DNA from 2 places in the Paracoccus sp. DMF genome. Region 2 is predicted to be linked to the other one. Evidence: riboswitches for the same ligand, from Rfam matches in the RefSeq annotation. Region 2 holds a riboswitch; the other holds the start of a gene.

Region 1 (15,156 bases), on a different contig from region 2:
GCGCCAAGCCGCGCAAGGTCGATCACGGCCTGGTCGCCAGCGCCGTCTATACCCGCCCGCACGAGCTGGCGACGGTCGGCCTGACCGAAGAGGAAGCCGCCGCGCGCGGCCCGGCGCTGATCTATGTCGCCAGCTTCCGGCCGATGCGCTCGCTTTTCGCGGGCTCGGACGCGCGGGCGGCGATGAAGCTGATCGTGGATGCCGAGACCGACAGGGTGCTTGGCTGCCACATCTTCGGCCCCGAGGCCGGCGAGATGATCCAGATGGTCGCGATCCCCATGGGCATGGGCGCCACCAAGGCCGATTTCGACGCGGCGATCGCCGTGCATCCGACCCTGGCCGAAGAGCTGGTGACCATGCGCAAGCCCACGCGCCGCATCGGCGATGACAATTCCGACAAAGCCGACGCATCGGCTTGATTTTTCGACCGAAGGCACCAGTTTCCAACGGGAAGACACAAAAGAGCGAGGCACGAGACGGATGGCGGGACAAGGCCCCTGGGGCGGCGGCGGCGGAGATGACGGCAAGGGCGGCAAGCAGCCGCCGCAGGGGGGCGACCAGAAGGGCGGTCCGCGCCCCTGGGGCAATGCCGGAGGCAACAACCAGGGCGGCCGCGACGACCGCCCGCAGGGTCCGCGCCGGGGCGAGCAGATCCCCGAGATCGAGGAACTGGTCCGCAAGGGGCAGGACAAGCTGCGCGTGCTGATGGGCGGCAAGGGCGGCGGCGGCGGCCCGCGCGGCACCGGACCGCGCCGTCCCGGCCCGCAGTTCCAGATGAGCCGCGGCACCTGGGGCATCGGCGCGCTGGCCGTGGCCGCGCTCTGGGCCTTCACCAGCTTCTACACCGTGGACGAGGGCCAGCGCTCGGTCGAACTGCTGTTCGGCCGGCCCTATGCGCTTGGCGATCCGGGCCTGAACTTCGCGCCCTGGCCGGTGGTGACCAAGGAACTGGTCCAGGTCTCGGGCGAGCGGGTGACGGAAATCGGCACCGGCCAGGCCGGGCCGAACGACAGCGGGCTGATGCTGACCCGCGACCAGAACATCGTCGACATGCAATATCAGGTGGTCTGGAACGTCTCGGACCCCGAGAAATTCCTGTTCAACCTGGCCGATCCCGACGACACCATCCGCGCCGTGGCGGAATCGGCCATGCGCGACATCGTGGCGCGGTCGGAACTGGCGCCGATCCTGAACCGCGACCGCGAGCAGATCCGGGCCGAGCTGGAGCGCGCCGCGCAGGGCACGCTGGATTCCTACGACTCCGGCGTCAACATCGTCCGGGTCAACCTGGCGCGCGCCGACCCGCCGCGCGAGGTGATCGACAGCTTCCGCGAGGTGCAGGCCGCCCAGCAGGAACGCGACCGGCTGGAGAAAGAGGCCGACGCCTATGCCAACCGGGTGCTGGCCAATGCGCGCGGCGAAGCCGCCGCCGTGGTCGAGCGCGCCGAGGCCTATCGCGCCGAGGCCGTGAACAATGCCGAGGGCGAGGCCGCGCGCTTCAACTCGGTCTATGACGAATATGTCAAGGCGCCCGAGGTGACGCGGCGCCGGATGTATCTGGAAACCATGGAGAAAGTTCTGGGCCAGGCGAACAAGGTCATCATCGACGGCGAGGCCGGGCAGGGCGTCGTGCCCTATCTGCCGCTCGACCAGCTGCGCAGCGGCGCCACCGGCAATGCCGGCAGCAACAATGGCACCAACAACGGGGGGAACCAGTGATGAACCGTGCAATCTCTGTCCTGGTCCTGCCGTTCCTGGTCGTCATCGCGGTGATCGTGGCGGCCTCGGTCTATATCGTCGACGTGCGCGAAAAGGCCCTGGTGCTGCGCTTTGGCGAGGTGGTCGAGGTGCGCGAGAACCCCGGCCTCGGCATCAAGGTGCCCTTCATCGACAGCGTGGTGCGCTATGATGCCCGCATCCTCGGCCTGCCGACCCGGCCGATGGAGGTGACGCCCCTGGACGACCGCCGGCTGGTGGTCGATGCCTTTGCCCGCTGGCAGGTGCTCGACGCGCAGAAGCTCTATCAGGCGACCGAGGGCCGCGGCCTGCCCCGCGCGCAGGAACGGCTGGATTCGATCATCAACGACGTGATCCGCCGCGTGCTGGGCTCGGTGCCCTCGACCACCGTGCTGTCGGACGACCGCACCGCGCTGATGAACCGCATCCGCGACGGCGCGCGCGGCGAGGCCGAGGCGCTGGGGATCCGCGTCATCGACGTGCGCCTGACCCGCACCGACCTGCCCGAGCAGAACCTGACCGCGACCTATGCCCGGATGCGGGCCGAGCGCGAGCGCGAGGCCGCCGACGAGATCGCCCGCGGCGGCGAGGCGGCGCAGCGCGTCCGTGCCGCCGCCGACCGCACCGTGGTCGAGCTGACCTCGGAGGCCCGCAAGCGCGCCGAGGTGGTTCGCGGCGAGGCCGACGCCCGCCGCAACGCCATCTATGCCGATGCCTTTGGCCGCGATCCCGAGTTCTTTGCCTTCACCCGCTCCATGACCTCCTATGAGCGGGCGCTGAAGGGCGAGAACAGCTCGCTGGTGATCAAGCCCGATGGCGAGTTCTTCGACTATCTGCGCAACGACGGTTCCGACCGCGCCAACCCGGTGCCGACCCCGGCCCCGGCCGCACCCTCGGCCTCGGCCGAGCCGGCGACCGGCGCCGCCGCCGAGGATACGGTCGCCCCGACCGAGACCACGCGCGAGGGCGAGCCGCTGGGCGCGAGCTCGGGCGTCACGCTGACGCCGATGCCCGAGGCGCTGTCGAGCCCGCCGCAGCAGGAACCGGCCGTGCCGGCGAACTGACCGCGGCACGCGACGAAAACGGAAAAGGCGGGACGCATCGCTCTGCGCCCCGCCTTTTTTCATGCGCCGTCGCCCGGACTAGCGGGTCTCGGCCAGCAGGCCGGCGCGGCGGGCCTCATCCTCGGTCACCTCGCGCTGCCATTCGCGCCAGATCGAGACCAGCAGCGCCATCAGCACCGGCCCGACGAACAGCCCGACGATGCCCATGGTCTTGACCCCGCCGACGAGGCCGAAGAACGTCGGCAGGAAGGGCAGCTTCACCGGCCCGCCGACCAGCACCGGCCGGATGGTCTTGTCCACCACGAACAGCTCGCAGGTGCCCCAGATGAACAGCGCCGCGCCCTGCACCGGCGAGCCGCTGGCGACCAGATAGGCCGAGACCAGCGTGAAGCACAAAGGCGCACCCCCCGGGATCAGCGCCATGAAGCCGGTGATGACGCCGAAGGTCACCGGCGAGGGCACGCCGGCCAGCCAATAGGCGGTGCCCAGGATCACCCCCTCGCCGATGGCGATCAGCGTCATGCCGGTCACGGTCGAGCTGATCGTCGCCGGCACCACGCGCGACAGCCGGCTCCAGCGGTCGGGCAGGATGCGGCGGCCGATATGGTCGACCTGGGCCACGAACTTGTCGCCGTCGCGATACAGCACGAAGAGCGTGATCAGCATGAAGAGCAGCGTCAGCGCCAGGTGGAACGCCAGCGAGCCCGCCGTCACCGCGCCGCGATAGATCGCGCCGATGTTCGAGCCCGAGACCAGCTGCACGATTTCCGAGATGCCGCCGGGCCGGCCGATATAGGTGTGCCAGTTCTCGTCCAGCCAGTCGCCGACCTGCGGCAGCTGGACCATCCAGCCCGGCGTCGGCGCGCCGGTGGAATTGACCATGATCGCCCAGTTGATCCAGTCGCGCAGCTCGCGGAAGGCATAGATCAGCGCCATGGCGATGGGCACGACCAGGAAGCAGACCAGCACCAGCACCAGGGCCGTCGCGGCCCAGGTGCGCCCGACACGCGCCACCGCCCGCTCGCGCAGCGGCCAGCTGGCCAGCGCGATCACCATCGCCGCCAGCACCGGCACCAGGAAGCCGTGGAAGAAATAGATCGAGGCCGCGACGATCGCCAGCAACAGCCAGCGCGCCGCCGAGATATTGGTCACCAGCGGCGGCCGGTGCAGGCGCAGCCCGGTCTGGCGCGGCGCCTGGGCGGGGTGGGGTGCGGTCTGGGGGCTTGGCTCTGGGCCTGTGGTCATCGTCTCCGGTCCTGTCCGGCGCCGCGCGGACGCATCTTGGCGCAACGAGATAACAGAACGCCCGCCGCTGCAAGCCGGAATGCCGTCCCGGCCGGGTCAAGCCTGCCGCGCAGGCATGTCGGGGGCGTGACAGCCGCGGCCGGCACGGCTAGGATCGCCGCGACCAAGGGGAGCCCCGGCAAGGGGCTGAGAGATCGCTGGCAAGGGCAAGCCCCGCGCGGCGCGGTGACCCTTCGAACCTGATCCGGATCATGCCGGCGAAGGGATGGCCAGTCCGTGCGCCTGCCTGATGCCGGCCCCACCCCGGGGCCATCCCGGCCCCGCCCCAAGCCAGGAGGGCAGGATGCCCCAGACCTTCTTTGAAACCCTGCGCGACGAATGCGCCGCCGATTGGCAGGCCGCGACCGGCCATCGCTTCGTGCACGAGTTGCTGGCCGGCCGCATCGGGGATGCGGTCATGGCGCGCTATCTTGTGCAGGACCACCGTTTCCTCGATGCTTTCCTGACGCTGCTCGGTGCCGCCATCGCCAGCGCCGACCGCTTCGAATCGCGGCTGCGCTTCGGCCGCTTCGCCGGTATGGTTTCAAGCGACGAGAACGACTATTTCCTGCGCGCCTTCGCCGCCCTGGGCGTCTCGGAGGCCGAGCGCGCCGCCATTCCCGACAGCGCGCCCACGCAGGGCTTCCAGGCCATCTTGCGCGAGGCTGCCGCGACCCGCTCTTATCCAGCGGTGCTGGCGGTGCTGAACGTGGCCGAGGGGCTTTACCTCGACTGGGCCATGCAGGCCGAGACCCTGCCGGAAAACTTCGTCCATGCCGAATGGATCACGCTGCACGACAATGCGTTCTTCCGCGATTTCGTGGCCTTCCTGCGCGCCGAGCTGGACCGCACCGGCCCGGCCGAGGCCGCGCAGGTGCGCGACTTCTTTCGCCGCGCCGCCCGGCTGGAAGTCGAATTTTTCGATGATGCCTATGAGGCTTAGTGTCTAATCCTCGATGATTTCGAAGGGGGGCGGCTCGCGCGGCGGGCCGCCTTCGCGATAGTCCAGCACGATTCGCGCCAGCGCGGCCGGCGCCAGGTTCTCGCTGCTGTGGCGCAGCTCGGGCAGGCTCCACCAGCGGAATTCGCGGATCAGGCCGGCCTCGGGCGCGTCCTGCACCACGGGCCGGAACTCCGGCGTCTCGATCAGGAAGTAATGCTCGGATTGGCGCCAGCGCGCCTGCGGCAAGGGCAGGGTAAAGCGGCGGCGCCAGACCAGCGGGCCGAAGGCGGGCAGGGCAAAGCCCAGCTCCTCGCGCAGTTCGCGGCGCAGCGTCGCCTCGGGCGTCTCGCCGGGCTCGGCGCCGCCGCCCGGGGTGATCCACCAGTCGCCGGTGCCATAGTCGACGCGCATCAGCAGCACCCGGTCCTCGGGCGTCAGCAGAATGGCCCGCATGGCCTGGCGGTCGATGATGCGCATGGCCCCCTCCGATCACGAAAAAGCCCCGGCGCGGCAAGGGCCGGCCGGGGCGATCGCGGCCGCTCGCGGCCTATTCGTCGTCCGAATCCGCCACGTCGGCGATGTCGTCCAGCGACACGTCGCCGTCGTCATCGTCGTCGTCCAGCAGATCGTCGTCCAGATCCCCGGAATCGGCGTCGTCGTCCAGATCCTCGTCATCGACGAGATCGGTCTGATCCTCGTCGCGCGCGGCGGTCTTTTCCGAGATCAGCGAGCGCGAGCGGCCATTCGTCAGGCTTTCCGCCGTGAAAGAGGCGCCGCAGGCCGGGCAGGTCATCGGATCGTTCGTCAGGTCGTAGAAGCGCGTGGCGCAATGGGGGCAAAGGCGTTTCGTGCCCCATTCCTCTTTGGGCATGGTATTCTCTTTCTGCCGCGTTCAGGTAAATCCGCTGTCCCCTGCCATAGCCAGAAGGGGCTGTCAAAGGCTTTTCCCCTTGCGTCGGGACGGCGGCGCGGTGGAAATATGGGCCGAAAGGCAGGGCACCGCAAGATGCAGGCAGGCAAGGACAGGATTTGGGTCGGCGGCGACATCCCGGTGACGCTGCGCCGCTCGTCCCGGGCGCGGCGCATGACGTTGCGCGTGGCACGGGCGGGGGGCGAGGTGGTGCTGACCCTGCCCAGCCGCGCCAGCCTGCGCGACGGCCAGGCCTTTGCCGAGTCGCGGGCCGAATGGCTGCGCCAGGTCCGCGCCGACATGCCGGCGCTGCAACTGGTCGCGCATGGCGTCCAGCTGCCCGTCGAGGGCGTGCCGCGCCTGATCCGCCCGGCCGAGACCCGCCGCGTCGAGCTGACCGCCGACCTGCTGCTGGTGCCGCAGGGCCGGCCGCCAGGGGTGGTCGTCGAGGCCTGGCTCAAACACCTCGCGCAGGCGCGGCTGATCGCCGCCTGCGACCGCCACGCGGCCCGGCTGGGGCGGCCGTTCCGGGCGCTGGCGCTGCGCGACACCCGCTCGCGCTGGGGCAGCTGCACCCATGACGGCCGGCTGATGTTTTCCTGGCGCCTGGCCATGGCGCCGCCCGAAGTGCTGGACTATGTCGCCGCGCATGAGGTCGCGCATCTGGCGCATATGGACCACTCGCCCGCCTTCTGGGCCGCGACCGAACGGCTGCTGCCCGGCCATGCCCGCCACCGCGCCTGGCTGCGCCGCCACGGCCACGAGCTGCTGGCCTGGCGTTTCCGCATCTGACGGATTGACGCCGCGCGCATTTGTGATCACAGAGATGGCATGACAGTGACGCGCAATTCGGAAACCGCCGCGCATGAGCGGCTTTATCGCAGCCTTCGCCAGCGCATCATGCTGGGCGAATTGCCGCCCGGCCTGCCGATGACGCTGCGCGGCATCGCGGCCGAGCACCGCGTCTCGATGACCCCCGCGCGCGAGGCGGTGCGGCGCCTGGTCGCCGAAGGGGCGCTGACGCTTTCCTCCTCGGGCCGCATCACCACGCCGGAACTCTCGGTCGAGCGCATCGAGGAACTCGCCGCCCTGCGCGGCCTGATCGAGCCCGAACTTGCCGCCCGGGCGCTGCCCCGCGCCCACCAGGCGCTGATCGAGCGCATGGCCATCATCAACGCCGCCATCGGCGAGGCGGCCGAAAGCCATGACGGCGTCACCTATATCCGCACCAACCTGGAATTCCACCGCATCCTCTACCTGCGCGCCCAGGCGCCGGCGATGCTGGCCATTGTCGAGACGGTCTGGCTGCAGCTCGGCCCGACGATGCGGGCGCTCTATGGCCGGGTCAAGCGCCACGAGCCGCCGCGCCACCACCGCATGATCCTGGCCTCGCTGCGCGCCGGCGACGAACCCGGCCTGCGGCTTGCCGTGCGTGCCGACGTGACCCACGGGCTGCGCCACCTCTCGGCCAGCTGACGCGACCTCTGGCTTTCTCTGTTTGCCAAATACCCGAACCGGCCGCGACCCAAGCCGCCGCCGCTGCCGATCTCTCGCCATAAAACAGAAACGCCGCACCCGGGGGGCACGGCGCCAGTCACGTTCCGTTTTCCAATTACCCAAACCCGGCGGCTCAGACCTCCTCGATGCGCAACTCCACCGGCTCGCCGGCAATGACGCCGGTCTTCGGCAGCGCCTCGATGGCATGGTCGATGGCCTCGGGCGTGGTCTTGTGGGTCACGATCAGCACCGGGGCGACGCCGGCGGTCTGCTGGTGGCCGTATTGCCGCATGCGGTCGATCGAGATGCCGGAATCGCCCAGCACCGTGGCAACCTTGGCCAGCGCCCCCGGCTTGTCGGTCAGCGCCAGCCGGATGTAATAGGCGGCGGGCACCGCGGTCCGCGCCGGCTGCGGCCGGGCCAGCGCCGAGGCCGGCTGGCCGAAGCTCGGCATGCGCACGCCGCGCGCGATCTCGACCACGTCGGACATGACGGCGCTGGCGGTCGGACCCTCGCCGGCGCCGGCACCGCGCAAGACGATCTGGCCGACCGAGTCGCCCTCGATCACCACCATGTTGGTGCCGCCCTGCAATTGCCCCAAGGGGCTATCGGCGGGCACCAGGCAGGGCGACATGCGCTGCTCCAGCCCGCGCCCGGTCATCTGCGCCACGCCCAGCAGCTTGATGCGATAGCCCATGTCAGCGGCGCGGCGGATGTCGTCGATGCTGACCCGCTCGATGCCCTCGATCTCGACCGCGTCGAAGCTGGGGCGGGTGCCGAAGGCGATGGCGGCCAGGATCGCCAGCTTATGGCTGGCGTCGATGCCGCCCACGTCCAGCGTCGGATCGGCCTCCAGATAGCCCAGCTGCCGCGCCTCCTCGAACACCGTCTCATAGGGCAGTCCGGCGCTTTCCATCCGGGTCAGGATATAGTTGCAGGTGCCGTTCATCACCCCCATGACGCGGCGGATCTCGTTGCCGGCCAGCGACTCGGTCATCGCCTTGATCACCGGGATGCCGCCGGCGACGGCCGCCTCGAAGCGGATCACCCGGCCATGCGCCTCGGCCAGCTCCGCCAGCTCCTGGCCGTGGATCGCCAGCAGCGCCTTGTTGGCGGTCACCACGTCCTTGCCGGCCTTCAGCGCCGCCGTCACCGCTTCGCGCGCGACGCCCTCGTCGCCGCCGATCAGCTCGACGAAAACGTCCACATCCTCGCGCAGCGCCAGCGCCCGGGCGTCCTCCTCCCAGCCATAGGAAGACAGGTCCGCGTCGCGGTTCTTCAGCCGGTCGCGGGCGCAGACCGCGGCGATGGCGATGGGCCGGCCGGCGCGCTGGGACAGCAGCGCGGCGTGCTTCTGGATGATCTTGACGGTGCCGATGCCGACGGTCCCCAGACCTGCGATACCAAGACGGAGCGGCGAGGCGTTTTGCCCCTGGTTCTGGGCGGACATGCGAAACTCTTATCTATGGACGTTGCGGTGTTAGCGGATGCGGCGCGGGCTTGCAACGCAAGGCTTCACGCCTCGTCGTCGCCGGCCCAGCAGCCCGGCTCGCCGGTGGCGCGCATGACGCGCAGCACGCGGCCGCCGGTCTCGACGGTCTGCGCGCGGATGCGCTCCAGGTCGTCGAGCGCCATCGGCACCGGCCGCACCTCGCCCTTGGCGCTGACGAAGGCCGGATGCCAATGCGTCTTGCGCTCGGTCGGCCGCCACGAGGCATGGCAGAGCAGGTTGCGGTAAAGCCGGATCTCGCCCAGCCGGTCGGTGATCTTGTTGCGGTCGCGCAATCCGGGATGGCGGCGCATGGCGGCGTCGAGCTGCTCGATCAGCGTGCCCAGGGAATCGTCGGCCAGGCTGCCCATGCGGGCAAGCCAGGCCTGCAATTCCTCGGACGTCAGGTCGTCGGCCAGCCGGGCACGGTCCAGCGCATAGATGGTGCGCTTGATGATCTCCTCGAGCCAGCCGAAGCTCGCCACGCATTGCCCGAGGCCCGCGGCGAAATCGGCGGGCAGGGTGAAATGCGTCTCGGGCGCGGCGCCTATTCCCGCCATAATGCCGAAACCCAGCCGACCGGGCGCAGGTAATGGCGCAGGTGCTTGCCCAGGCTCTCGCGCCGGCGGCCGTCGAAGGCGGCGCGCAGATGGTCCAGGGGCGCACGATGCTGGTCCTTGTCGCTCCAGCGGCCCAGGATGGCATCGGGCGGGTTCAGGTCGCCCGGAAAGATCACGATGCGCGTCCCCGCCGGCACCCGCGCCGCGCGGACATAGTTCAGCGGGAAATTCGGCACGCAATGCATGCGGAAATGCGCGAGCCAACCCTTGGGCCAGAACTTCACCCCACCCGGCGCATTGCGGGTGACGAAGCGCTGCTCATAGCGGAACTTGTCGGCGGCGGCCTGCGGATCGGCGCGAAAGATGTCCTGCAGGGGCTTCAGCTTGCCGACGCGCATGCGATAGACCGAGGTCTGGCCCATCTTCTCGAAGGGCGTGTTGGGGTTCAGCCCCAGCACGGTATCGTCGGGATCGCCAAAGGCGAAGAAATCGTCGAGGCTGCCGGTCACGATCACGTCGAGGTCCAGGAACAGCACCACGCCCTGCACGTCGCCCAGATCGCCCCACAGCCGGGACTTCGGCCATTTGCCCTTGGTATTGACCGGCGCCTGGTAGTCGAACTCGGGCAGCGGCCGCACGGCGATGTCGGGATGCAGGCCGGCGCCGTCGTCGGTAAAGCAGTACAGCCGGAACGGCGGCGTGATGTTCCGCGCCACCATGGCATGCAGCCGGTTCACGAACTCGGGCCCGAATTTCGTGCCCCATTTGATGCAGATGACCTGCTTGACCGTGCCGTTGCGCCCGTCGTCCATGCCCGCCTCGCGTTTTGCCCGCGACATTCGCACGCAGGCCGCACGGCGGCAAGCCTCACAGGATCTTCTGCAGCAGCACCAGGTCCAGCCAGCGCCCGAACTTGCGCCCGGATTCGGGCAGATAGCCCACGCGCTGGAAGCCGATGGCCTCGTGAAAGCCGATGCCGCCGGCATTGGCGGCATCGACGGCCGCGACCATGGTATGGGCGCCGCGCGCCCGGGCGTGATCCTCGATCGCCGCCATCAGCGCCCGGCCGACACCACGCCCGCGCGCCCCGGGCGCCAGCAGGACGGTATGTTCCATGGCATGGATATAGCCCAGCCCGCCGCGGAACTGGTCATAGGTGGCGATGCCCAGCACCGCGCCCGCCGCCTCGGCCACCAGCATCTCGCGCCCGGCGGCGCGGCGGGTGGCGATCATCGCCCCCAGGCTCTCGACCGTGCGCTCCTCGCTGGAGAAGATCGTCGTGGTCTCGCGGATGATCGGGTTCCAGAAATCCAGGATGGCGGGAATGTCGCGGGTTTCGGCGGGGCGGATGATCATGCGGGCTCCATCGGGGAACCGGCCGCAAATCGCGCGGCGGCCAGCCTTCTTTGTTGTAGAAATACCCATGCGACGGCGACCGCAAGGGCCGCCGTGCGCCGCCCTAGGCTGCCCGGGCCGCCCGGATCAGCGACAGGATGTCCTTCGCCGCCGCCGGGATGTTGGTCCCCGGCCCGAAGATCGCCTTCACCCCGGCCTTCTTCAGGAAATCGTAATCCTGCTGCGGGATCACGCCGCCGCAGATCACCAGGATGTCGCCGGCGCCCTGGTCCTTCAGCGCCGCGATCAGCTTCGGCGCCAGGGTCTTGTGGCCCGCCGCCTGCGAGGAGATCCCGATTACATGCACGTCGTTGTCGATGGCGTCCTGCGCGGCTTCCTCGGGGGTCTGGAACAGCGGTCCCACGTCCACGTCGAAGCCGATGTCGGCAAAGGCGGTGGCGATGACCTTGGCACCGCGGTCATGGCCGTCCTGTCCCATCTTCACCACCAGCATGCGGGGCCGACGGCCCTCTTCCTCGGCGAATGCCTCGACGTCGCGCTGGATCTGCGCGAAATCCGCGTCGCCCTCATAGGCCGCCCCGTAAACCCCTGCCAAAGTCTTCACCTCCGCCCTGTGGCGCCCGAAAGTGCCCTCCATCGCCAGACTGATCTCGCCCACGCTGGCCCGCGCGCGGGCGCATTCGACCGCCGCCTCCAGCAGGTTGCCGCCCTCGACCGTGCGCCGGCCCAGCTCCAGCAGCGCCGCGTCGCAGGCCGCCTGGTCGCGGGTGGCGCGGATGCGCTCCAGCCGGGCGATCTGGGCCTCGCGCACCTTCATGTTGTCGATGTCGAGGATGTCGAGCGGCTCTTCCTTGGCCAGCCGATACTTGTTCACGCCGACGACCACCTCGTCGCCGCGGTCGATCATCGCCTGGCGCCGCGCCGCCGATTCCTCGATGCGCAGCTTCGGCATGCCCGAGGCGACGGCCTTGGTCATGCCGCCCATCGCCTCGACCTCCTCGATCAGCGCCCAGGCTTCCTCGGCCAGCCGTGCGGTCAGGGTCTCGATGTAATAGCTGCCCGCCAGCGGATCGACGACATGGGTGATGCCGGTTTCCTCTTGCAGGATCAGCTGGGTATTGCGCGCGATGCGGGCGCTGAATTCGGTCGGCAGCGCGATCGCCTCGTCCAGCGCGTTGGTGTGCAGCGACTGCGTGCCGCCCAGCACCGCCGCCATCGCCTCGTAAGCCGTGCGGATCACGTTGTTATAGGGGTCCTGTTCCTGCAAGGACACGCCCGAGGTCTGGCAATGCGTGCGCAGCATCAGCGAGGATGCCTTCTTCGGCTCGAATTCCTTCATGATCCGGGTCCAGAGCAGCCGCGCGGCGCGCAGCTTCGCGACCTCCATGAAGAAGTTCATGCCGATGGCAAAGAAGAAGCTCAGCCGCCCGGCGAAATCGTCGACATTCATGCCGGTCTTCAGCGCGGCGCGGACATATTCGCGCCCGTCGGCCAGGGTATAGGCCAGCTCCTGCACCAGGTTGGCGCCCGCCTCCTGCATGTGATAGCCCGAGATCGAGATCGAGTTGAAGCGCGGCATCTCTTTCGAGGTGTATTCGATGATGTCGGCGATGATGCGCATCGAGGGTTCGGGCGGATAGATATAGGTGTTCCGCACCATGAACTCTTTCAGGATGTCGTTCTGGATCGTGCCCGACAGCACGGCGCGGGAATGCCCCTGTTCCTCGCCCGCGACGATGAAATTCGCCAGGATCGGGATCACCGCCCCGTTCATCGTCATCGAGACCGAGACCTTGTCCAGCGGGATGCCATCGAACAGGATCTTCATGTCCTCGACCGAATCGATGGCGACGCCGGCCTTGCCCACGTCGCCCTCGACGCGCGGATGGTCGCTGTCATAGCCGCGGTGCGTGGCCAGGTCGAAGGCCACCGAAACCCCCTGCTGCCCGGCCGCCAGGTTGCGGCGATAGAAGGCGTTCGATTCCTCGGCGGTCGAGAAGCCGGCGTATTGCCGGATCGTCCAGGGCCGGCCGGCATACATGGTCGCGCGCGGCCCACGGGTAAAGGGCTCGAGCCCGGGCAGGCTGCCCAGATGCGCCAGGCCCTCGGTGTCGGCCTGGGTATAGAGCGGCTTGACCTCGATCCCCTCCAGCGTGTGCCAGTTCAGGCTGTCGGGATCGGCGCCCTTCAACTCCTTGCTGGCGAGATTGCGCCATGTCTCCAGGTCGGCTTTGCTGCTTTCGCTCATCTTGCATCCTTTCCCATGGCCCGCCGCGCCCTATATGAAAGGGGGAACGGGGGCGCGATGAAACTGAAACGGTTGATAATTCTGGCTGTGGTGCCGCTTCTGGCGGCGATGGGACCGAAACCCGAGGGCGAGGCCGACGGCCACCGGCCATATGTGCGCGGCGAGGTGCCGGCGGCGCGCGACGGCGCGCCCGCGCCCGGCGGGCCGCTGACCGGCACCGCCGCGCAGGCCCTGACCGTGCTGCCGGCATCCGAGGCCGATCCGGCGGAATTCCTGTGGCAGGCCCGGCCGGTGGTGATCTTTGCCGATACCGCGGCCGACCCGGCCTTCATCCGGCAGCTGGCCGACCTGCAGGCCGATCCGGCGCCGCTGCTGGCGCGCGACGTGGTCGTCGTGACCGACACCGACCCGGCGGCGGCCAGCCCCTGGCGTCGGCAGCTGCGCCCGGAAGGCTTTTCGCTGGTGCTGCTGGACAAGGACGGCCAGGTCAAGCAGCGTAAGCCCGCGCCCTGGTCCGTGCGCGAGATTTCCCGCGCCATCGACAAGTTCCCGCTGCGCCGGCGCGAGATCGGCCGCGCGGCAGTGCCGTGAGATACTGCGAAAATCGAGGCATTTCTTTGTGCGATAATCGCAACGACTTCGTTGCGGCCCGGCCCCCGAGCCATTATCTTGGGAACAGGGCAGCCGCGCTGCCCGCTGCCAAGGAGGCCCGCCATGTCGAATTCGCCCCTGCCGCGCGTGACGGAACGCCCGGACGCGCCCAAACCGCCCCGGCTGGACTCGGCTACCGAACAGCTGGTCGAACGGCTGCGCAGCGCCCGCACCGCGAATGAAATGGCCGAGATCGTCGGATTGAAGCCCATCAAAGGTCGCTCCGGTCCGAAGATCGCTTATTGAGCCGCTGGCGCAGCTCGGCCAGCTCGCCCGGAAGGCTGCCGGCCAGACCAGCGATCTGGGCCTGACGCGCGGCCAGAGCCGCGGCGCTTTCCCGCTCCAGCATCTGCCGCAGGGCAGCCTCGCCGAAGAACACGCTGGTCATCAACAGGCGCACGGCCTCTTGTCCGCTTTCCAGCGCCGATTCGGTCAGTTCCAGGTAATCCGCGAACATCTCGACGGCACGCGCCTGGTCCTTTTCGGCCTGCTCCCGCATCGCCTCGGCGAATGAGGCCATGATCGACAGCTGCCGGTAATAGGTCACCACCGGGTCGATGACATCGGCCGGCAGGATATGCACCTCTTCGATGATCGCGGTGAAGATGCGGTCGTTCGCCTGCGCCGGGATGAAGGGGAACCGGCCGCTTTCGCGCAGCCGGGCCAGCAGGGCGGCGGCGCCCTCGGCATCCAGCCGCTGGCTTTCCAGCGCCACGACATGGGCGCGGATCTCGGCCAGCAGGGCGCGCTGCACGTCGCTGACCCGCTCGACCCGCAGGATGCGGGCGCGGCGGCGGTTCAGCCAGTCATCGACGGGCCGGGCCAGCATCGCCACGACGGCGGCGACCAGCGCCGCCACCACCGTGGGATTGAGGATGCTGCCCGTGCCCTGGAACATGGATCACTCGAATTCCATGATCACGTCATCGACCTTGAGGCTTTCGCCGGCCGAGGCGTTGACGGATTTCACCACGCCGCGCCGCTCGGCGCGCAGGATGTTTTCCATCTTCATCGCCTCGACGGTGGCCAGCGCCTGGCCTTCCTGCACCTCGTCGCCGGCGGCCACGTTCACCTTGACCACCAGCCCGGGCATCGGACAGAGCAGGAATTTCGAGGTGTCCGGCGGCAGCTTCTCGGGCATCAGCCGCGCCAGTTCGGCGGCACGCGGACGGCGGACATAGGTTTTCAGGTCCGCGCCGCGCACCCGCAGCCGAAAGCCCGAGGGCAGGCGGTCCACCTTCAGAACCAGCGGGCTGCCGTCGACCGACAGCCGCGCCAGCGATTGCCCGGGCAGCCAGTCGCTTTCGACGCGCAGCTTGCGGCCGGCGATCTCGACGGTCGAGCCCTGCTTGTCGGCGGTGATGCGCACCGGGAATTCCTGGCCCGCGACCGTCACCACCCAATGCTCGCCGACATG
Region 2 (15,156 bases):
GTGGCCCCGGCGGCGGACCGCCGGGGTGCGGGCTCAGCAGCGCGGCGTGATGCCGGCTTCCTTGGCATAGGCCTCGCTGTCCTCGAGGATCAGCGGGTCGAGGATTTCCTGATCCGGCGCGGTGAACTCGGTGATCAGCGTCCATTTCTTGGCCGCCGCGTCCCATTGCTGCAGCCGCGCCATGCCGCTGCCGCCGTGGTTGTCGCAGCTCATCTTGATCTCGGGGCCAAAGTCCGGCAGGCCGATCTCGGTCAGGCGCTCGGGGGTGATGTCCAGCGCCTCGAACCCGTCGCGCAGCTGGGCGGCGTTGATCTCGGCGGTGCCGGCCAGTTCCTGCGCCTTCCTGATCGCCTCGGCGATGACCACGGCGGCATACATGCCGCGCGAATAGAGCGCGGACCCGACGAACTGTCCGCCCTGCGAGGCCTTGCCCGGCTCGACGACGAATTTCTGCATGTCGGCGTAAAGCGGGTAATCGGTGCCGACGCCGTTGAAGGTCAGCGACTTGTAGCCGTTCGCGGCGGCGCCGACCGGCAGCACGTCAACCTCGGAGCCCGACCACCAGATGCCGATGAAATTCTCCATCGGGAAGCGAATGTTGGCGGCCTCCTGGATCGCGGTCTGGTTCATCACGCCCCAGCCCCACATGATGACGTAATCCGGCTTGTCGCGGCGGATCTGCAGCCATTGGCTTTTCTGCTCCTGTCCAGGCGGGTCGATCGGCAGCTCGGTCAGGGTGAAGCCGTGCTTCTTGGCCAGTTCCTGCAGGGTGCGGATCGGCTCCTTGCCATAGGCCGAGTTGTGATAGACCAGCGCGATCTTCTTGCCGTTCAGGTCGCCGCCGTTCTGGTCCAGCAGGTATTTCACCGCGACCGAGGCGCCGTCCCAATAGTTCGCCGGGGCGTTGAAGATCCATTCGAAGACCTTGCCGTTCTTGGCCGAGGTCCGGCCGTAGCCCGGGGTGTAAAGCGGGATCTTGTCGGCCGAGACCTTGGGGATCAGCTGATAGGTGATGCCGGTCGACAGCGGGTTATAGACCAGCGCGCCATTGCCCTTGGTCGCCTCATAGCATTCGACGCCCTTTTCGGTGTTATAGGCGGTCTCGCATTCCGGGGTCAGCACCTTCTGCCCGCCGATGCCGCCGTCGCGTTCGTTGAGCAGAGTGAAATAGTCGTTGAACCCGTCGGCATATTGCGTGCCGTTCGCGCCATAGGGGCCGGTGCGATAGCTGAGGTTCGGCACCACCAGGTCGGCCATGGCCGGTGCCGCCGCCATGACGGCGCCCAGCGCCAGGCTTGCGAGTTTCAGTTTCATCTTGGTCTCCTCCCCAAGGGTTTTCATGCGCCGGTTGTCCGGTCGTTAATGCGGGAACGGCCAGAGCCGCAGCTTCTCCTTCGTCAGCCGCCACAGCCGCGCGAGGCCATGCGGCTCGACGATCAGGAAGAAGACGATCAGCGCGCCGACGATCATCAGCTCGATATGGGCGGCCAGGTCGGTCGGCCAGCCGAGTTGCGCCACCAGCACGTTCTTCAGGAACACCGGCAGCAGGACCAGGAAGGCCGCGCCGGCGAAGCTGCCGAAGATGCTGCCCAGGCCGCCGATGATGACCATGAACAGGATCAGGAAGCTCTTGTTGATGCCGAAGGCCTCGCTGGCCTCGGCCGCGCCCAGGTAAACCGAGAACAGCAGCGCCCCGGCGATGCCGACGAAGAAGCTCGAGACGGCAAAGGCCGACAGCTTGGCGGTCAGCGGGTTCACTCCGATGATCTCGGCCGCGATGTCCATGTCGCGGATCGCCATCCACTTGCGGCCCACGCTGCCGCGCGTCAGGTTGCGTGCCACCCAGGCCAGCACGATGGCAAAGACCAGGCAGGTCAGGTATTTCGCCGAGGCCGTGGTGGCCGGCCCGGTGATCGCCCAGCCGAACATGGTGCGTTCCGGCGCGTTGATCTGGCCCGAGGCGGAATAGTTGTAGAACCACGGCACCTTGTTGAAGAGCCAGACCAGGAAGAACTGCGCCGCCAGCGTCGCCACGGCCAGATAAAAGCCCTTGATCCGCAGGCTGGGCAGGCCGAAGAGCACGCCGACCACCGCGGTAACGGCGCCCGCGACCACGATCAGGATCACGATCGGCACGCCCGGGAAGGCGGTCATCAGCTTGTAGACCGCATAGGCCCCCACCGCCATGAAGCCGCCCGTGCCCAAGCTGACCTGGCCGGCATAGCCGGTCAGGATGTTCAGCCCGATGGCCGCAATGGCATAGATCAGGAAGGGCACCAGCACCGCATTGGCCCAGTAACTGTCGATGACCAGCGGCACGACCAGGAAGGCCACGGCCAGGATGGCGTAATAGGCCCAGCGGTCCAGCCGGATCGGGAAGGTCTGGCCATCGTCGCGATAGCTCGTCTTGAAGTCGCCCGCCTCACGATAGAACATCCGCCCCTCCCGGCTTTGCTGCTGGCTGGTGGGGGCTTCGCGCCCCCACACCCCCGCGGGATATTTTCACAAGAAAGAAGGTCGGTGCCGCGCGCGGCTTCTTTCTTGTCCAAATATCCCCGCCGGAGGCATAGAATCTTTTCATGGCTACACCCGCTCGATGATGCGCTCGCCGAACAGGCCCTGCGGCCGGAAGACGAGGAAGAGCAGCGCCAGCACATAGGCGAACCAGTTCTCGGTCGCGCCGCCGACCAGGGGGCCGACGAAATATTCGAACAGCTTTTCGCCCATGCCGATGATCAGCCCGCCGACGATGGCGCCGGGGATCGAGGTGAACCCGCCCAGCATCAGCACCGGCAGCGCCTTCAGCGCGATCAGCGACAGGCTGAACTGCACGCCGGACTTGGTGCCCCACATGATGCCCGCGACCAGCGCCACGAAGCCGGCGATGGACCAGACCATGATCCAGATGAATTGCAGGCTGATGCCGACCGACAGCGCCGCCTGGTGGTCGTCGGCCACGGCGCGCATCGCCCGGCCCTGCTTGGTATATTGCGAAAAGCCGACCAGCGCCGCGACCAGAAGCGCCGCGATCACCGCCGCCCAGATGTCGAGCCGGTCGATGAAGAAACCATAGCCCAGCCAGTCGTTGGTTAGCGTCTCGGCGGTTTCCGAGATGCCCTGCGGCAGGCCCACGTCCAGCGTCTTGACATCGGCGCCCCACATCACGTCGCCCAGGCCTTCCAGGAACCACGCCAGGCCGATGGTGGCCATGAACAGGATGATCGGTTCCTGCCCGACCAGGTGCTTCAGCACCAGCTTCTCGATGGCGATGCCGAGGCCGACCATGACCAGCGCCGTCAGCGCGATGCCCAGCAGCGCCGGCACGGTCCAGCCGAAGCTGGAGACATGCGTTCCGAAGGCCGCGTTGATCAGATGGGCGAAGGGCACCCGGCCCTCCATGATGCCGACCAGCGTCATGGCCGCGAACAGCGCCATCACCCCCTGGGCATAGTTGAAGACGCCCGAGGCCTTGTAGATCAGCACGAAGCCCAGCGCGACCAGCGAATACATCACCCCGGCCATCAGCCCGTTGACCAGGACCTCGCTTGCGTAAAGGAATTCCATCCGCGCCCCCTATGCGTGTTCCACGCCCAGATAGGCGCTGATGACTTCGGGATTGTTGCGCACCTCGTCCGGGGTGCCGTCGCCGATCTTGCGGCCGTAATCCATCACCACGACCCGATCCGACAGATCCATGACCACGCCCATGTCGTGCTCGATCAGGGCGATGGTGGTGCCAAATTCGTCGTTCACGTCCAGGATGAAGCGGCACATGTCCTCCTTCTCCTCGACGTTCATGCCGGCCATCGGCTCGTCCAGCAGCAGGATGCGCGGCTCGGCCGCCAGCGCCCGGGCCAGTTCGACGCGCTTCTTCAAGCCATAGGGCAGCCGGCCCACGGGCGTCTTGCGGATGTTCTGGATTTCCAGGAAATCGATGATCTTCTCGACCTGCGCGCGGTTTTCCACCTCCTCGCGCTCGGCCCGGCCCCACCACAGGGCCTGGCTCCAGAGCGGGGCGTTCATCTTGTTCAGCCGCCCCGTCATGATGTTGTCCAGGACCGACATGCCGTCGAACAGCGCGATGTTCTGGAAGGTGCGCGCCAGCCCCAGCCGCGCCACCTCATAGGGTTTCATCGCCGGGCGGCGCTTGCCCTCGAACCAGATCTCGCCCTCCTGCGGGACATAGAAGCCCGAGATCACGTTCAGCATCGAGGATTTTCCGGCGCCGTTCGGGCCGATGATGGCGCGGATCTCGCCCTCGCGGATGTCGAAGCTGATGTCCTTGATCGCGGTCACGCCACCGAAGCGCAGGGTGATGTTCCTGAGGTCCATCAGCACCGGGCCGATGCGGCGGGCGTCGGGGGTCGGGTCATGGGTCATTCTGCGGCCACCCTTTGCGGCTCGGCGGTGGGAAAGGTGCGGGCATCCTCGATCCGCAGCGTGGCGCGGATCTCGCCCTTGCGGCCGTCCTCATAGGTCACCTCGGTGCGGGTGCTGACCTGCTCGCTTCCGTCGTAGAGCGCGGCGATCAGGTCGGCGTATTTCTCGGCGATGATGTTGCGGCGCACCTTGCGGGTGCGGGTCATCTCGCCGTCGTCGGGGTCCAGCTCCTTGTGCAGCACCAGGAAGCGGTGGATCTGGCAGCCCGACAGCATCGGGTCGGCGGCGACGGATTCGTTCACCGCCTCGACATGCTCGCGGATGGCGGCATAGACCTGCGGATGGCCGGCCAGTTCCTGATAGCTGGCATAGGCGATGTTGTTGCGCTCGGCCCAGTTGCCGACCGCGGTCAGGTCGATGTTGATGAAGGCGGTGCACATCTCGCGCCCGGCGCCGAACACCACGGCCTCAAGGATGTTGGGATAGAACTTCAGCTTGTTCTCGACATATTTCGGCGCGAACATCCGGCCGTCGGCCATGCGGCCCACGTCCTTGGCGCGGTCGATGATGCGCAAGTGGCCCGAGCCCTCCTCGAAGAAGCCGGCGTCGCCGGTCGCCACCCAGCCCTCGGCATCCTTGGTCGAGGCGGTGCTTTCCGCGTTGTTGAAATATTCGACGAAGGTGCCGGGCGAGCGATAGAACACCTCGCCGCTGTCGGCGATCTTCAGCTCCACCCCCGGCGAGGGCACGCCCACGGTATCCGAGCGCACCTGCCCGTCCGGCTGCTGGGTGATGAAGACCGAGGCCTCGGTCTGGCCGTAGAGCTGCTTCAGGTTGATGCCCAGCGAACGGTAGAAATCGAAGATCTCGGGGCCGATCGCCTCGCCCGCGGTATAGCCGACGCGGATGCGGGAATAGCCCAGCGTGTTCTTCAGCGGGCCATAGACCAGAAGATCGCCCAGGGCATAGCGCAGCCGGTCCAGCATCCCGACCGGCTTGCCGTCCAGCAGGTCCGGGCCGATGCGGCGGGCCAGGTTCATGGCGTGGTGGAACAGCCCGCGCTTGATGCGCCCGGCGTCCTCCATGCGGATCATCACGCTGGTCAGCTGGCCCTCGAAGACGCGGGGCGGCGCGAAGAAATAGGTCGGGCCGATCTCGCGCAGGTCGGTCATCATGGTCTGCGCGCTTTCGGGGCAGTTCACCGTGAAGCCGGCCCAATAGGCCTGGCCGATGGAAAAGATGAAGTCGCCGACCCAGGCCATCGGCAGATAGGCCAGCACCTCCTCGGCCTCGGTCAGCCTGTCGAAGGCGCAGGTGTTCCTGGCCGTCTCGATGATGTTGCGGTTCGACAGCACCACGCCCTTGGGCTTGCCGGTGGTGCCCGAGGTATACAGCATCACGCAGGTGTCGTCGTAGCCGAGGGCCGCGATGCGGCGGTCCAGTTCCTCTTCGTGGCGCTGATGCGCGGCGCGGCCCTCGGCCTGCACGTCGGCCAGCGCGTTCATGGCGCTGTGGTCGTATTTCCGCATGCCGCGCTTGTCGGTATAGATGATCTGCTCGATCTTCGGGGCGCCGGCGCCGACCTCCAGCACCTTGTCCACCTGTTCCTGATCGCCGCAGACCACGAAACGCGCGCCGCAATGGCCCAGCACATAGGCCATCTCCTCGACCACCGCGTCCTGGTACAGCGGCACCGGCACCGCGCCGCACATCTGCACCGCGACCATGGACCAGTAATGCGCCGGGCGGTTGCGGCCGATGATCGCGACATGGTCGCCGGGCGCCAGGCCCATGTGCAGAAAGCCCAGCGCCAGCGCGCGGATTTCCTCGGCCGCCTGCGCCCAGGTCCAGCTTTGCCAGATGCCGAATTCCTTTTCGCGATAGGCCGGCCGTTGGCCCCAGGTCGCGGCATTGCGCGCCAGCAGCGCGGGAATCGACGGCGGTCCGCTGCGGTCCGGCTGGTTCTGCATAGATCCTCCCCTTGCCGTCCGGGCTCCTCTTCCCCTCTGGCAATCGCAGCTTACTGCGGCAATCCTTGCGTCAGTTTTGCCCGAATCCTACGAATTGTTACAACTGCAAGGCAACAGCCATGGCGACCACCAACCCGGCCCAGCCCAACCCGGCCCAGCCCACTCCGGACCGACATGCCGCGCTGACCCGCTCGGGGCTGAACCTGATCCAGCAGGCGATCTCGATCTTCGACGCCGACCTGCGGCTGGCGGTCTGCAACCGCCCCTATCAGGCGATGTTCGGCCTGCCGGACGAACTGACCCGGCCCGGCGCCAGCTTCCAGGACACCATCCGCTACCTGGTGCATCGCGGCGAATACGGGCCCCAGGACGACCCCGAGACCGCGATTCGCGAGCGCGTCGACCAGGCCCGCACCTTCCAGCCGCATTACATGGAGCGCAAGCGCGCCGACGGCCGCTGGATCTCGGTCGAGGGGGCGCCGCTGTCGCAGGGCGGCTGGATCGCGGTCTATACCGACATCACCCAGATCAAGCGGCAGGAGGAACTGCTGCGCGCCCGCTCCGAGGAGCTTTCCGAACTGGTGCTGGACCATGCCGAGCGGCTGTCGGCCGCGAACCGCGCGCTGGCCGCGACCAATGCCGCGCTGGAGGAGGCCAAGCGCATCCTGACCGAATCCGAGGCGCGCACCCGCCATGTCACCGCCATGGTGCCGGCCCATATCGCGCATATGGACCGCGACTATCGCTATACCTTCTCCAACAACCAGATTGCGGCGGTGTTTCCCGGTGCCGACCGCGGCATCATCGGCCGCGCGGGCGAAGAGGTCTTGGGCCGCGAGACCTTCGACCGCATCCGCCCGCATATGGACCGCGCCGTCGCCGGCCAGCCGCAGGTGTTCGAGATCACGCACCCGCCCTCGGGGCGGCGCATCCGCATCGCCCTGACCCCGGATCCGACCGGGCGCGGCGCCTATGTGCTGTCCACCGACGTCACCGCCGAGGTGCAATCGCGCGAGGCGCTGACCCATGCCGCCAAGCGCGCGCTGGCGGCGCAGATGACCTCGGGACTGGCGCATGACTTCGGCAATCTCCTGACCATCATCCTCGGCCTGCAAACCCGGCTGGCGCGCGCCGGCCTGCCGCCGGAACAGGCCGAGGACGTGCAGGCGACGCTCGCCGCCGCCCGCCGCGGGGCGACGCTGCTGGACGGCATCGCCGCGCTGACCGGCAAGCGCGAACAGCACCCGCAGCCGGTGGACCTCAGCGCGCTGTTCGAGCACCTGGCCGCCATGGCCCGGCCGACGCTGGGCGCCGCCGTGACGCTGGAACACGCCACGATGAACTTGCCGGCGCGGGTGATGCTGGACCCCGGCGCGCTTCAGGATGCGCTGCTGAACCTGATCCTGAACGCCCGCGACGCCATGCAGGGCAAGGGCCGCATCGGCTTGCAGGCCCGCACGGCCGGGCGCTGGCTGGAAATCACCGTCACCGACAGCGGCCCCGGCTTTTCGGACGAGGCGCTGGCCCGCGCCACGCAGCCCTTCTTCACCACCAAGGGCAGCAAGGGCAGCGGGCTGGGCCTGTCGATGGTCTATGACCAGGTCAAGCTGGCCGGCGGCACGCTGCGGCTGGCGAACCTTGCCCAGGGCGCGCAGGTGGCGATCCGCCTGCCGCTGCGCGCCGCGCGCCCGCATCTGGTCCTGCTGGTCGAAGACGACGACGCCATCCGCAGCCATATCCGCGAGCTGCTGACCGCCCAGGGCCATTCGGTGATCGAGGCCGGATCGCTTTCCGAGGCGCAGGGCCTGACCGACCTGCCCGGCCTGACGCTGATCCTGTCGGACCTGCAGCTGGGTGACGGCTCGGGCGCCGCCCTGCGCGGGCGCGGCCTGCCCGTGGTGCTGATGACCGCGCTGCCGCCGGGCGATCCGGGCAGATCGGGGCTTGACGGGCCGGTCCTGACCAAGCCCTTTGGCGACACCGAACTGGCCCTGGCCCTGGCAGATACCGATGACTGACGCCCCCCTGATCGCCATCCTCGACGACGAGCCCGAGATCCGCCGCCTGCTGTCCGCGGCGCTGGAGGAGGCGGGCTTTCGCACCCTGGGCTTCGGCCGCGCCACCGAGTTCGAGGCGGCGCTGCGCCGCATCCAGCCCGAGGCGATCCTGATCGACCTGGGCCTGCCCGACCGCGACGGGCTGGCGCTGGTGCACCGGCTGGCCAGCGAAAGCGGCGCCGCGATCATCATCATCTCGGGCCGGGCGCAGGTGCAGGACCGGGTGACGGGGCTGGAACTGGGCGCCGACGACTATATCATCAAGCCCTTCGAGCCGGCCGAGGTCGTGGCCCGCATCCGCGCCCGGCTGCGCAAACCCCAGCGCGAGACCGGCCCCGGCCGCCAGCAGATCCGCTTTGCCGGCTGGGCCGCGGATTTCGACCGCTACACCCTGACCTCGCCCGAGGGCGCCGAGACGCCGATCTCGCATGCCGAGGCCGAGGTCTTGCGGCTGTTTCTCGACAATCCGCGCCGGCTGATTTCGCGCGCGCAGATGCTCGAGACGCTGGGCGGCACGGCGGGGGAAAGTTTCGACCGGGCGATGGACGTGCGCATCTCGCGCCTGCGCACCAAGCTGGGCGAGGATCCGAAGAACCCGCGCCTGATCAAGACGATCTATGGCGCCGGCTATATCTTCCTGGCCGAACTGGGCTAGGATCCACCCGAAAGCAGCGGAGATTGCCATGCCCACCGTCTATGTCCTGAACGGCCCGAACCTGAACCTTCTGGGCCAGCGCCAGCCCGAGATCTATGGCAGCACCACGCTGGCCGACGTGGAACGCGACTGCAGGGCGACGGCGGCCGAACTGGGCCTGACCATCGACTTCTTCCAGTCGAACCACGAAGGCGCGATCATCGACAAGATCCACGAGGCGCGGCTGCGGGCACAGGCCATCGTCATCAACCCGGCTGCCTTTACCCATACCTCGGTCGCGATCCTGGATGCGCTGAACACCTTCGACGGCCCGGTGCTCGAGGTGCATATCTCGAACGTGCACAAGCGCGAGGGCTTCCGCCACCATTCCTATGTCAGCCTGCGCGCCGAGGGCGTGATCGCCGGCTTCGGCGTCAACGGCTATCTGCTGGCATTGCAGCAGGCGGCGAAGATGGTCGGCTAGGCCCGGCCGTCCAGATGCCCAGGTTCTGGCGGAACCATTCGTAGCAGGCGCCATTGGCGTCGCCCCGGCCCTTGCCCTGCAAGGCAAAGTCCAGAAGCGCATGGCAGCGGGCGGTCCGGCACTCGCCCGGCACCCGGCCCTCGGCGTTCAGCCAGATCGGCACGCCGTTCAGCGCCAGGTTCCCCGACAGCCAGGGATCGTCCACCGTCCACAGCAGCTCGGGGATGTCGAAGGCGCTGTCGGGCATGAATTCGGGCCGCAGCATGGCGCCGCCATAGCCCTTGAGCACATCGACATAGCCCGAGCGCAGCCAGGCATGCGGCTTGACCAGCCCCAGCGTGGCCGCGCGCAGCAGGCGATAGCGCCAGCCCTTGCGGCGCGGCACCGCCCGCGGCTCAAGCCCGCCGGCATGGCCGGGAACGAAGCCGCCGGCCTCGGCGATGACGCAGCCCGGATGCGCGCGTCGCGCCGCCAGGAAGCGGCTGGTCCACAGCGGATCGTAAAGCCGGTCGTCGTCGCAGAGCAGCAATTCGCAATCCTGGCCGCGGAAATCCCGCACCGCCGGCAGGATCTTGGTCGCCGGGCCCAGGTCGTCCTCGACCGTGACGATGCGCACGCCCTGGGGCACCGCCGGCAGGCTGCCGTCCCAGTCGGGAAAGCGGCGATAGCGGCGCGGCAGGTAAAGCCGCACCTCGTCGGGGCGGGTTTTCTGTTTCAGCAGAGATTTCAGGGTCGGTTCCAGCCCGGCAAAGCGCGGCGGGATCGAGGACAGGGTCACGACAAGAGGCAAGCTGGCTTCCTACGACAGTTCAGGCGTGCCGTCCTAACGCGCTCCAGCTTACAATTGGCTGACGGCCGCCGTCACGATCGCGTCAGAACAGCCCGCGCCGCGCCAGCGCCGCGCCCAGCGCCTGGGCCCCGGTGAAATGGATGCCGTCGATGCCAAGCGCCCGGGCGCCCTCGACGTTGTCGGGATTGTCGTCGATGAAGATGCAATCCTCGGGGCGCAAGCCGTTGCGGTCCATCAGCAGGCGATAGATCGCCGGCTCGGGCTTCAGCGCGCCCACCCGCCCGGAAACCACGATGTCGCGGAACAGCCGGCCCAGCCGGGGATGGATTTCCAGCGCATGGGGCCAGGTCTCGGCCGCCCAGTTCGTCAAGCCATAGAGCGGCACCCCCCGCGCCAGCAGCGCCTCGGCGATTTCCCAGGCGCCGGGCACGGTCTTCTCGATGGTCAGCGGAAAGGCGGCCAGATAGCCCGCCAGCTGCCGGGCCTCGTCGCCATGCGCCTCGCGCGCGGCCTGCAGCCCTTCGGCAAAGCTGCGCCCGCCGTCCTGCGCCCGGTTCCAGCCGTCGAAGCCGATGCGCGCCATCCAGGCCTCGGCCGCGGCGCGGCTGGTGAAGACATCGGCAAAGGCCAGCGCCGGATCCCATTCGATCAGCACCGCCCCCAGGTCGAAGATCACGCTTTTCATCGCCGGCCTCCCTTGCCATCCGGCCGGATCGTGCCGAAACACGGCCGGCCCCGCAAGCCGGCGCGCTTCTGCCGGGCGAAAAGCCGTGCTAGAGCCGGGGAAACCACGGGGAAAGGGAACGCGATGACCATATCGGTGGCTGGGCTGGGCTATGTCGGCATGTCGATCGCGGTGCTGCTGGCGCAGCATGACGCGGTGGTGGCCCTGGACATCAGCGCCGAGCGGGTGGCCCAGGTGAATGCCGGCCGCTCGCCCATCGAGGATGCCGAGATCAGCCAGTGGCTGGCGGAAAAGCCGCTGCACCTGCGCGCCACCACCGACCCGGCCGAGGCCATGGCCGGCGCCGAATTCGTCATCGTCGCCACGCCGACGAATTACGACCCGCGCTCGAACCGCTTCGACACCTCCAGCGTGGAAAGCGTGATCGCGCTGGCCCGCCGGCACGCGCCGCAGGCGACCATCGTCATCAAGTCCACGGTCCCGGTCGGCTTTACCCAGCGCATGCGCGACGAGACCGGCCATGACGGCATCCTGTTCTCGCCGGAATTCCTGCGCGAAGGCCGGGCGTTGCAGGACAACCTGCACCCCTCGCGCATCGTGGTAGGTGACCACGGCCCGGCCGCGCATCGGCTGGCCGATCTGCTGGCCCAGGGCGCGGTCCGCAAGGACATGCCGATCCTGTTCACCGGCTCGACCGAGGCCGAGGCGATCAAGCTGTTCTCGAACACCTATCTCGCCATGCGCGTGGCCTATTTCAACGAACTCGACAGCTATGCCGTCGCCCGCGGGCTGAACACGCGCGAGATCATCGAGGGCGTCGGCCTCGACCCGCGGATCGGCGAGCATTACAACAATCCCAGCTTCGGCTATGGCGGCTATTGCCTGCCCAAGGATACCAAGCAATTGCTGGCGAACTACGACCAGGTGCCGCAAAGCCTGATCGCCGCGGTGGTGGACAGCAACCGCACCCGCAAGGATTTCATCGCCGAGGAAATCATCGCCCGGCGTCCGAAGCTGGTCGGCGTCTATCGGCTGGTGATGAAATCCGGCTCGGACAATTTCCGCGACAGCTCGATCCAGGGCATCATGAAGCGGATCAAGGCCAAGGGCATCCCCTGCATCGTCTACGAACCGGTGCTGGAACAGGAGCATTTCTTCAACAGCCCGGTGGTGCGCGACCTCGACGCCTTCAAGGCCCAGGCCGACCTGATCATCGCCAACCGCCAGGCGCCCGAACTGGCCGACGTGCAGGACAAGCTTTACACCCGCGACCTGTTCGCCCGCGACTGAGCTTGCCAAAGCCGCGCGCCGGCCCTAGTGTCCCGCCACGACTCATACACTTGGGGTGCCCCGAACGGGGCTGAGAGGTGCCAGGCACCGACCCATCGAACCTGATCCGGCTCATACCGGCGGAGGGAAGGGTAGAGTGTCGCGGCACGCAGACCACATCAGCCGCCACCCCCTCTCCGCCGCCTCGACCGGACAATGAAAGGCGGATCATGGCGGGACCAGCTCGCATCGCGCTGACCATCGCCGGCTCGGACAGCGGCGGCGGCGCCGGCATCCAGGCCGACCTCAAGACCTTCTCGGCGCTGGGGGTCTATGGCGCATCCGTGATCACAGCCATCACCGCCCAGAACACCCGCACCGTCGCGGCGGTCGAGGCGGTCTCGCCGGCCATGGTCGCGGCGCAGATCGACGCGGTTTTCGGCGACCTGGACGTGCGCGCGATCAAGATCGGCATGGTCGGCGGCCCGGATGTGATCACAGCCGTCGCGGACCGGCTGCGCATCGCGCTGCAGGCCGATCCGATCCCGGTGGTGCTGGACCCGGTCATGGTGGCGAAATCCGGCGATGCGCTGCTGCCCGACGCGGCGGTCCAGGCGCTGCGTGACCGGCTCTTGCCGCTGGCGACCGTCCTGACCCCCAACCTGCCCGAGGCCGCACGGCTGCTGGGTCGTGCCCCGGCCGGCACCCTCGACGCCATGGCCGAACAGGGCGAGGCGCTGCGTGCCCTGGGCGCGGGCCATGTGCTGATGAAGGGCGGCCATGCCGAGGGCGACACCTGCACCGACCTGCTGGTCGGTCCGCAGGGCTTTCAGCTGTCGGCGCCACGTCAGCAGACCCGCAATACCCATGGCACCGGCTGCTCGCTGTCCTCGGCCATCGCGGCGGGGCTGGCGCTGGGGTTGGACCTGCCCGCTGCGGTCACCCGCGCCCATGGCTGGCTGCAAGGCGCCATCGGGGCCGCCGACGGGCTGGGGATCGGGTTGGGCCATGGGCCGGTACATCACTTCTACAAAATGTGGGGTGGCGAATGAACGAGATAACAATTCTTGGTAGCGGCGTGATGGGGTTGGCAATTGCCGCGACCCTGCTTGACCGCGGCGTCACCCCCCGCGTCATCGACCCCGCCGGCAAGCCCGGCGCGCAGGCGTGCAGTTGGCGTGCCGGCGGCATGCTGGCCCCCTGGTGCGAGGCCGAAAGCGCCGAGCCGGTGGTCCTGCGCCTGGGGCTCGACGCCGCCGACTGGTGGCAGGCGCATGGCGCCGAGGTCATCCGGCGCGGCACGCTGGTGCTCGCCCCCTCGCGCGACCGGGCGGAACTGGACCGCTTTACCCGGATGACAGAGGCGCATCGCCCGGTGGACGCTGACGCCATCGCCGCGCTGGAGCCCGTATTGCAGGGCCGGTTCGCGCGCGGGCTGTTCTTCGAAAGCGAGGCGCATCTGAACCCCCGCGCCGCCCTCATGGCGCTGCGCGACCGGCTGACCGCTGCCGGCGTCACCATCGAGACCGAAGGCGAGCCGACCGGCCTGATCGTCGACGCCCGCGGCTTCGCCGCCCGCGACGCCTTGCCCGACCTGCGCGGCGTGCGGGGCGAGATGCTGGTGATCCGCTGCCCCGAGGTCCAGCTGACCCGCACCATCCGCCTGCTGCATCCGCGCATCCCCCTATATCTTGTTCCAAGGGGGGACGGTGTATACATGATAGGCGCCACGATGCTGGAAACCGGCGGCAAATATCGCGTCACCGCCCGCTCGGCGGTCGAGATGCTGTCGGCCGCCTATGCGCTGCATCCCGGCTTCGCCGAGGCCGAGATCCTCGAACTGGGCTCGGACGCCCGCCCGGCCTTCCCCGACAACCTGCCGCGCCTGCGCCGGCGTGGAAACACGCTGTTTGCCAACGGCCTCTATCGCCACGGCTATCTTCTGGCCCCCGCCGTGGCCCGCATGGCCGCCGACCACCTGCTGGACGGCCAGATACCGGAGTTCATGGATGAAAATCACCCTTAACGGCGAAAACCGCAGCCTTGCCGGGCCCTCGGTCCAGGATGCGCTGGACGAAATCGGCCTGGGCGCGGCCAAGGTCGCCACGGCGCTGAACGGCGCCTTCCTGCCCGCCGCCGCCCGCGCCGGGACCACGTTGAAGGATGGCGACGCACTGGAAGTCGTGGCGCCGATGCAGGGGGGCTGAGATGCCGCAATTCTACGGAACCCATGTCGAAAGCCCGCTGATGCTGGGCACGGCGCAATACCCCTCGCCCGCGATCATGGCCGAGGCCTTCCGCGCCTCGGGCGCCGGCATCGCCACGGTCAGCCTGCGCCGCGAGGGCGGGGCGGGCCAGGATTTCCACAACCTCATCAAGGGATTGAATATCCCGGTCCTGCCCAACACCGCCGGCTGCCATTCCGTGCGCGAGGCGGTGACCACCGCCCAGATGGCGCGCGAACTGTTCGGGACGCCCTGGATCAAGCTGGAGGTCATCCGCGACGACGATACGCTTTGCCCCGACGTGATCGCCCTGGTCGAGGCGGCGCGGATCCTGTCGGACGACGGCTTCCAGGTCTTTCCCTATTGCACCGAGGACCTGTCGGTCTGCGGCCGGCTTCTGGACGCGGGCTGCGCGGTGCTGATGCCCTGGGGCGCGCCCATCGGCTCGGGCCGGGGGCTGAACAACCCCTATGGGCTGCGCAGCCTGCGGGCGCATTTCCCCGATGTGGCGCTGGTGGTGGACGCGGGCATCGGCCTGCCCAGCCATGCGGCGCAGGCGATGGAGCTGGGCTATGACGCGGTGCTGCTGAACACCGCCGTCGCCAAGGCCGGCGACCCGGTGGCCATGGCCCGCGCCATGGCGCTGGCGATCGAGGCCGGCC

The links. Region 2 has a riboswitch for thiamine pyrophosphate ahead of thiD (bifunctional hydroxymethylpyrimidine kinase/phosphomethylpyrimidine kinase). Riboswitches for the same ligand answer to the same signal wherever they lie in the genome.
Region 1: linked by a shared signal. The riboswitch ahead of E3D03_RS03660 (TenA family protein) and the one ahead of thiD (bifunctional hydroxymethylpyrimidine kinase/phosphomethylpyrimidine kinase) in region 2 are both predicted to bind thiamine pyrophosphate.

Annotation. Positions count from the first base shown of each region.
Region 1 is NZ_SOKV02000004.1:102,670-117,825, reverse strand. It holds gene gorA (glutathione-disulfide reductase) at 1-419, shown strand, start outside; gene hflK (FtsH protease activity modulator HflK) at 481-1,719, shown strand; gene hflC (protease modulator HflC) at 1,719-2,801, shown strand; gene E3D03_RS03665 (AI-2E family transporter) at 2,880-4,046, opposite strand; TPP riboswitch at 4,203-4,329, shown strand; gene E3D03_RS03660 (TenA family protein) at 4,390-5,028, shown strand; gene E3D03_RS03655 (NUDIX hydrolase) at 5,032-5,505, opposite strand; gene E3D03_RS03650 (TIGR02300 family protein) at 5,576-5,899, opposite strand; gene E3D03_RS03645 (M48 family metallopeptidase) at 6,035-6,730, shown strand; gene E3D03_RS03640 (GntR family transcriptional regulator) at 6,770-7,414, shown strand; gene E3D03_RS03635 (homoserine dehydrogenase) at 7,569-8,885, opposite strand; gene E3D03_RS03630 (hypothetical protein) at 8,951-9,484, opposite strand; gene E3D03_RS03625 (glycosyl transferase) at 9,472-10,296, opposite strand; gene E3D03_RS03620 (GNAT family N-acetyltransferase) at 10,352-10,840, opposite strand; gene scpA (methylmalonyl-CoA mutase) at 10,944-13,088, opposite strand; gene E3D03_RS03610 (DUF4174 domain-containing protein) at 13,146-13,679, shown strand; gene E3D03_RS03605 (hypothetical protein) at 13,803-13,985, shown strand; gene E3D03_RS03600 (hypothetical protein) at 13,951-14,637, opposite strand; gene E3D03_RS03595 (acetyl/propionyl/methylcrotonyl-CoA carboxylase subunit alpha) at 14,641-15,156, opposite strand, start outside.
Region 2 is NZ_SOKV02000002.1:174,297-189,452, reverse strand. It holds gene E3D03_RS02180 (ABC transporter substrate-binding protein) at 34-1,314, opposite strand; gene E3D03_RS02175 (branched-chain amino acid ABC transporter permease) at 1,360-2,436, opposite strand; gene E3D03_RS02170 (branched-chain amino acid ABC transporter permease) at 2,584-3,564, opposite strand; gene E3D03_RS02165 (ABC transporter ATP-binding protein) at 3,574-4,380, opposite strand; gene E3D03_RS02160 (AMP-binding protein) at 4,377-6,350, opposite strand; gene E3D03_RS02155 (PAS-domain containing protein) at 6,470-8,368, shown strand; gene E3D03_RS02150 (response regulator transcription factor) at 8,361-9,062, shown strand; gene aroQ (type II 3-dehydroquinate dehydratase) at 9,091-9,525, shown strand; gene E3D03_RS02140 (glycosyltransferase family 2 protein) at 9,476-10,315, opposite strand; gene E3D03_RS02135 (HAD family hydrolase) at 10,398-11,000, opposite strand; gene E3D03_RS02130 (nucleotide sugar dehydrogenase) at 11,124-12,290, shown strand; TPP riboswitch at 12,332-12,435, shown strand; gene thiD (bifunctional hydroxymethylpyrimidine kinase/phosphomethylpyrimidine kinase) at 12,500-13,321, shown strand; gene E3D03_RS02120 (FAD-dependent oxidoreductase) at 13,318-14,295, shown strand; gene thiS (sulfur carrier protein ThiS) at 14,279-14,476, shown strand; gene E3D03_RS02110 (thiazole synthase) at 14,478-15,156, shown strand, end outside.